Linked DNA regions of Cupriavidus necator N-1. The main gene of each other region encodes a partner of the protein of the gene in region 2 in a complex. Links are inferred from orthologs where the notes say so. Each region holds a gene or a part of one and is shown on either strand. Other genes may lie near its edges.

Evidence for each region. Proteins that work in one complex are often made in the same cells at the same time.
Region 1: the proteins of CNE_RS10615 (region 2) and dnaG are in contact, whole or in part, in a crystal structure (PDB 2R6A), measured with the Geobacillus stearothermophilus proteins. The link is inferred for Cupriavidus necator N-1 from one-to-one orthologs. Residues at the interface, in WP_033016901.1 of Geobacillus stearothermophilus: Ser13, Glu15, Ala16, Gln18, Glu91, Leu92, Asp94, Ala95, Val96, Pro97, Thr98, Ala99, Ala100, Asn101, Tyr104, Tyr105, Ile108; in WP_049624496.1 of Geobacillus stearothermophilus: Lys456, Leu457, Leu458, Pro459, Ala460, Asn463, Ala464, Leu467, Leu535, Leu536, Ile537, Ala538, Gln544, Glu545, Asp548, Tyr549, His552.

Annotation. Positions count from the first base shown.
Region 1 is NC_015726.1:2,707,431-2,710,562, reverse strand. The notes cover bases 1-2,949. They hold dnaG (DNA primase), read left to right. Parts: upstream 1-543; coding sequence 544-2,355; downstream 2,356-2,949. Other genes in these bases: rpoD (RNA polymerase sigma factor RpoD), read left to right, coding at 2,836-2,949; CNE_RS42095 (hypothetical protein), read right to left, coding at 2,451-2,816; CNE_RS12765 (GatB/YqeY domain-containing protein), read left to right, coding at 1-342. In the rest of the region: more of rpoD, read left to right, coding at 2,950-3,132. UniProt on the Escherichia coli protein: RNA polymerase that catalyzes the synthesis of short RNA molecules used as primers for DNA polymerase during DNA replication.
Region 2 is NC_015726.1:2,253,594-2,256,742, forward strand. The notes cover bases 160-3,125. They hold CNE_RS10615 (replicative DNA helicase), read right to left. Parts: upstream 2,356-3,125; coding sequence 964-2,355; downstream 160-963. Other genes in these bases: CNE_RS10610 (DUF47 domain-containing protein), read right to left, coding at 160-772; rplI (50S ribosomal protein L9), read right to left, coding at 2,524-2,976; rpsR (30S ribosomal protein S18), read right to left, coding at 3,009-3,125. In the rest of the region: CNE_RS10605 (inorganic phosphate transporter), read right to left, coding at 1-132; more of CNE_RS10610, read right to left, coding at 146-159; more of rpsR, read right to left, coding at 3,126-3,149. UniProt on the Escherichia coli protein: The main replicative DNA helicase, it participates in initiation and elongation during chromosome replication. Travels ahead of the DNA replisome, separating dsDNA into templates for DNA synthesis.

The DNA.
Region 1 (3,132 bases), 450 kb from region 2 along the record:
GAAGTCGATGAGCGCGTGGAGCTGGACGATACCGCCGTGCTTGCCGTGGTCGAGAAACTGATCAAGCAGCGCAAGGATTCGATCTCGCAGTTCCAGCAAGCGGGCCGCAATGACCTGGCAGACAAGGAGTCGGCGGAAGTCGAGGTGCTGAAGGCCTACATGCCCGCCGCGCTGTCGGACGAGGAGGTCGCCGCCGAAGTCCAGCAGGCCGTTGCCGCCACTGGCGCCGCCGGTCCGCAGGACATGGGCAAGGTCATGGGCGTGCTCAAGGGCAAGCTGGCTGGCCGTGCCGACATGACCGCCGTATCGGCCCTGGTCAAGGCTGCACTCGCAGCAAAGTAAATACTGATTTAATCGGTTGCGAGCAGGATAAGCACCGGATCCGCGTGGTTCGGTGCAGTTGCACGGAGATGTTACGCAGTCCGGGCGGCCTTATCACGCTGCACTACAATATTCCGATAGCAGCCGGGCGCCGCACCGGTCACGCATTCCTAAAAGAAGCCGCCCGCCGCGGGACGGCCATGCCTCAGGACGGTCAGTCGGGTGATTCCGCAATCCTTTATTCAGGACCTGCTCAACCGTGTCGACATTGTCGATGTGGTGGGCAAGTATGTGCAGCTGAAGAAGGGCGGCGCCAACTTCATGGGGCTGTGCCCCTTCCATAACGAGAAATCACCGTCATTCACGGTGTCGCCGACTAAGCAGTTCTACCACTGCTTCGGATGTGGCGCCCACGGCTCGGCCATCGGCTTTCTGATGGAATTTTCCGGCCAGTCCTATCCGGAAGCGGTGCGCGAACTGGCCCAGTCGGTTGGTATGAGCGTGCCGGAAGAGCGCGACCGGCTGCCGCCCGGGCAGCGCGCGGAACAGCAGGCCCGTTCGGTGGCGCTGTCCGACGCAATGACCCGCGCCACCGATTTCTACCGCCGCCAGCTGCGCGGCGCGCCGCAGGCGATCCAGTACCTGAAGGGCCGCGGCCTCACCGGCGAGATCGCCGCGAACTTCGGCCTGGGCTATGCGCCGGATGACTGGCAGGGCCTTGAGGCCGTGTTCGGCAGCTATCGTGATGACAACGTGTCGGCGCCGCTGGTCGAGTGCGGCCTGCTGATCGAAAGCGAGAAGCGCGATGCGGACGGCAAGCCGCGCCGCTACGACCGCTTCCGCGACCGCATCATGTTCCCTATCCGCAACACCAAAGGGGCCGTGATCGGCTTCGGCGGCCGCGTGATGGGGCAGGGCGAGCCCAAGTACCTGAACTCGCCCGAGACCCCGCTGTTCAGCAAGGGCACGGAGTTGTACGGGTTGTTCGAGGCCCGTCACGCGATCCGGGAAACTGGCTACGTGCTGGTGGTCGAAGGTTATATGGACGTCGTGGCGCTGGCCCAGCTCGGTTTTGCCAATGCCGTTGCCACCCTGGGCACGGCGTGCACCCCTGTGCATGTGCAGAAGCTGCTGCGCCAGACCGACGCCGTGGTGTTTTCGTTCGACGGCGACTCTGCCGGGCGCCGCGCGGCCCGGCGCGCGCTGGAGGCCTGCTTGCCGCACGTGGCGGACAACAAGACCATCCGCTTCCTGTTCCTGCCGTCCGAGCACGATCCGGACAGCTATGTGCGCGAAGAGGGCACCGAGGCCTTTGCCAACCAGGTGCGCAATGCCATGCCGCTGTCGCGCTTCCTGCTGCAGTCGGTCACCGAGGAGCTGGACCTGCGCCAGCCGGAGGGCCGCGCCCGGGCCCAGTACGAGGCCAAGCCGCTGCTGCAGGCCATGCCCGCCGGCGGCCTGAGACTACAGATTGTGCGCGAACTTGCCGATGCCACGGGGACGACACCCGCGGAGATCGAAGCCATCTGCGGCCTGCGCAGCGACCCGGCCCGCGTCGGCCGCTTCGCCCAGCCGCGCCCGCGCACCCGCCGCCAGGCCCCGACCGGGCTGGAACAGCGGGTGATCCAGCTGCTGATGTGCTATCCGGCGCTGTCGGCAAGGCTTGACGAGGATGCGCGCGCGCTGCTGCTGGGCGGCGAGAGCGGCGACAGTGAAGTGCTGGCGCACCTGGTGGAGGCGTGCGACAGCGTGCAGGGCGAGGTCAATTTTGCGGCCTTCAGCGAGCACCTGGCCCAGTCGCCCTATGCCGAGGTGTATGCCGTGGCACGTACCGCGGTGCTGCGAGAAGAGATCGAAGAAGCACCCGCAATACAGGATTTCGATGCGGCCATTACCAAGCTGCTGGCCGAGCCGCTGCGGCGCGAACTCGACGGCCTGCAGGCGGAGGTGGTGGCGGGCACGGCCGATGAAGCGGCCAAGCAGCGCATGCGCTGGCTGGTGGGGGAAATCCACCGGCGGCGCCAACTTGGCTGAGGTGCCTGCGGGTGCCCTGGTCATCAACCAGGAGACAGCAGCAAGCGTTGGATAAGGGACTGGGCCCGGCCCTGCCGAGCTTAAGCCTTGATTTTTCAGGTGAAAACCTCACCTGACAGGGAGCCGGCTATGCGTGGCGTGCTACAATAGCCGGTTTGGATTGCGAAATCTTTCTCTCCAGTTCTGGTGAAAGTGAGCGTGCCAATGGCAAAGGCCAAAGCAACCGAAAGGGTTACCTCTAAAGCTCCCCAATCAGGGAGCGGCAAGGCGTCTGTGAAAACAACGGCGGCGAAGACATCGACCGCGTCAGTCAAGACACCAGCCCGGTCTGCGCCATCAAAGTCCGTGCGTAGCGCGCAAGCGCCCGCCGTGACGACTCCCACCAGGACTCGCACATCCGAAAAGACAAAGGCCTCGACTTCGGCACGCGAGAGCGGCAAGAGCGCCAGTACGAGCGGCAAGGTCGCCGCATCTGCACCAGTGAAAGGTAAGAGTATCACCGTGGCGAAACAGCAGAATACCGAAGTCGAGAGCAAGCGAGCGGCAGCCGCCGGCGTCAAGAGTGGGGAAGCCAAGGCCGGCACCACCACTACGGCAACCAAGGCGCGTGCCGCGACACCTGCATCCGTTGCATCCGAGCGTCCCGCTGCGCCGGCAATCAAGCCGGAGCCGAAAAAGCGTGGCCGCAAGCCCAAGGCCGAGATGCAGCACGACGACAGCACAACAGACGACGTGACTGAAGAGTTTTACGAGAACGATGCGCGCCCGGCGGCAACC
Region 2 (3,149 bases):
CTTGAGCACGCCCGTGGAAACCACGGTGGCGATCGAGTTGGCCGCGTCGTGGAAGCCGTTCATGAAGTCGAACAGCAGCGCGAGCGCCACCAGCAAGGCGATCACCCACAGGCTCATTTGTATGGTCTGCATGCCGATTGCCGCCTCAGGCGTTTTCCAGGACGATGCCTTCGATGATGTTGGCGACGTCCTCGCACTTGTCGGTGATCGTCTCGAGCTGTTCGTAGATGGCCTTCAGCTTGATCAGGCGCTTGACGTCGGTCTCGTCACGGAACAGCTTGGACATCGCCGAGCGCATCACGCGGTCGGCTTCAGACTCGAGCTGGTCGATCTGCTGCGCGGTCTTCAGGATGGTGCTGGCGTTGCCCATGTCCTCAAGCAGGCCCACCGCGATCTTGACCTGGTCGCAGCACTGCACGCAGATGGCCGCCAGGCGCAGCGCCTCGTCGGTCAGGTTGGTCACGTCGTACAGCGAGATGGTCTCGGCCACGTCTTCCATCAGGTCCAGGATGTCGTCCATGGTCGTGATGAGCTTGTGGATCTCGTCGCGGTCCAGCGGCGTGATGAAGGTCTTGTGCAGCAGGTCGATGGTGTCGTGCGTGATCCGGTCGGCCTTCTTTTCGGTGGCCTGGACGCGGCGCGCATGGGCCTCGGCGTTGGGCAAGTCGTTGACCAGTGCCTGGAGCTCATGGGCGGCGGTCACCGCGCAGTCGGCATGCTGGTTGAAATATTCGAAGAACTTGCCCTCCGTGGGCATGAATCGGCCGAACATGGAATGTTCCTTGTGGCAGCGTGGTGACGCTGCTGATTGTGTTGCAGGATTGAGCGGGCGCGTTGCATGACAGTCGCGGGTGGTGACTGTCATCAAAGCGCAATATTTTACAGGGTTACAGGGACATTGCCCGCGAATTTGGCGCAAACAAGACGGCGCCGCACAGACGATTGCAGGCTGGCTTGACTTCGTCAGGTGTCGTTGTCGAAGAAAGCCGGGCCGCCGCTGAAGTTGTCGAACTTCGTGAACTGGCCCAGGAAGGTCAGGCGCACCGTGCCGATCGGGCCGTTACGCTGCTTGCCGATAATGATCTCGGCCGTGCCCTTGTCCTGGGAGTCCGCGTTATAGACCTCGTCGCGGTAGATGAACAGGATCACGTCGGCATCCTGTTCGATAGCGCCGGATTCGCGCAGGTCGGACATCACCGGACGCTTGTTGGGGCGCTGTTCCAGGCTTCGGTTCAGCTGCGACAGTGCAATCACCGGGCAGTTGAGTTCCTTGGCCAGGCCCTTGAGCGAACGGGAAATTTCGGAAATTTCCGTGGCGCGGTTCTCGCCGCCGCCGGAACCTGACATCAGCTGAAGGTAATCGATGATGATCAGGCCAAGCTGCCCGCACTGGCGCGCCAGGCGCCGCGAACGGGCACGCAGCTCCATCGGGTTCAGCGCCGGCGTTTCGTCGATGAACAGCTGGGTGTCGTTCATGCGCTGGATCGCATGCGTCAGCCGCGGCCAGTCTTCATCCAGCAGGCGGCCCGTGCGCAGCCGGTGCTGGTCGAGGCGGCCGACCGAGCCGAGCATACGCATGGCCAGCTGGGTGCCCGCCATTTCCATCGAGAACACTGCCACCGGCAAGCCCTGCTCCACCGCCACGTGCTCGCCGATGTTCAGCGAGAACGCGGTCTTGCCCATCGACGGGCGGCCGGCCACGATGACCAGGTCGCCCGGCTGCATGCCGCTGGTCATCTTGTCCAGGTCGATGAAGCCGGTCGGGACGCCGGTGACGTCGGTGGTGGAATCGCGGTGATACAGCTCGTCGATGCGCTCGACCACCTGGGTCAGCAGCGGCTGGATTTCCTGGAAACCCTTCTGGCCGCGCGAGCCTTCTTCGGCAATCGCAAAGACCTTGGATTCGGCCTCATCCAGCAGTTCGCGCACCTCGCGGCCCTTGGGCGCAAACGCGGCCGAGGCGATATCGTCGGCCGCCGTCACCAGCTTGCGCAGCACCGAGCGCTCACGCACGATCTCGGCGTAGCGGCGGATATTGGCCGCGCTGGGCGTGTTCTGCGCCAGCGAATTCAGGTAGGCCAGCCCGCCCACCTCCTCGGCCTTGCCAGCCACCTGCAGCATTTCATAGACCGTGATCACGTCGGCCGGCTTGGTGGCCGAGATCAACCGGGCGATGCTCTGGAAGATCATCCGGTGGTCAAAACGGTAGAAATCCGCCTCGGAGATGAAGTCCGCAATGCGGTCCCAGGCGGCGTTGTCCAGCAGCAGGCCACCCAGCACCGATTGCTCGGCTTCGATGGAATGCGGCGGGACCTTGAGGTTCTCGAGTTGGGGGTCGGCGACAGGCGCGTTCATGGGGAGGGATTATACCGGCGGGTGGACGCACTTCGCCGTACATTTGGCGACCGGGCCTGCAATGACAAGCGAACAACAAAAAAGGCAGGAGCCAGGGCTCCTGCCTTTCTTGCTTGCAGTGCTTGCGGTGCTTCAGCCGGCGCAGCGCGCCGGCGAGGCGGCACGTCCTTAGACGCTCTCGCCCACGACCGACACGGTCACGTCGACCACGACGTCCGTGTGCAGCGCGACGCTGACCGGGTGGTCGCCCACCATCTTCAGCGGGCCGTTCGGCATGCGAACCTGGGCCTTTTCCAGCTTGAAGCCTTGGCCAGCCAGGGCTTCAGCGATGTCGGCGTTGGTCACGGAACCGAACAGGCGGCCGTCCACACCCGACTTCTGGCTGATCTGTACCGTCAGGCCGTTCAGCTTCTCGCCTTCGGCTTGCGCGGCGGCCAGCTTCTCGGCAGCGGCCTTTTCCAACTCGGCGCGCTTGACTTCGAATTCGGCGATCGCGGTTTGCGTAGCGCGGCGGGCCTTCTTGCCCGGGATCAGGAAGTTACGGGCGTAACCGTCCTTCACCTTGACGATGTCACCCAGGTTGCCCAGGTTGACGACTTTTTCCAGCAGAATAATTTGCATCGCATTCTCTCCTTAACGGACCTAGGGCCTGATCAGTTCTTGTGCAGGTCGGTGTACGGCATCAGCGCGAGGAAACGCGCACGCTTGATGGCCGTATCCAGCTGACGCTGATAGTGAGCCTTAGTACCGGTCAGGCGGGCCGGCGTGATCTTGCCGTTGTCGCCGATGAAGTC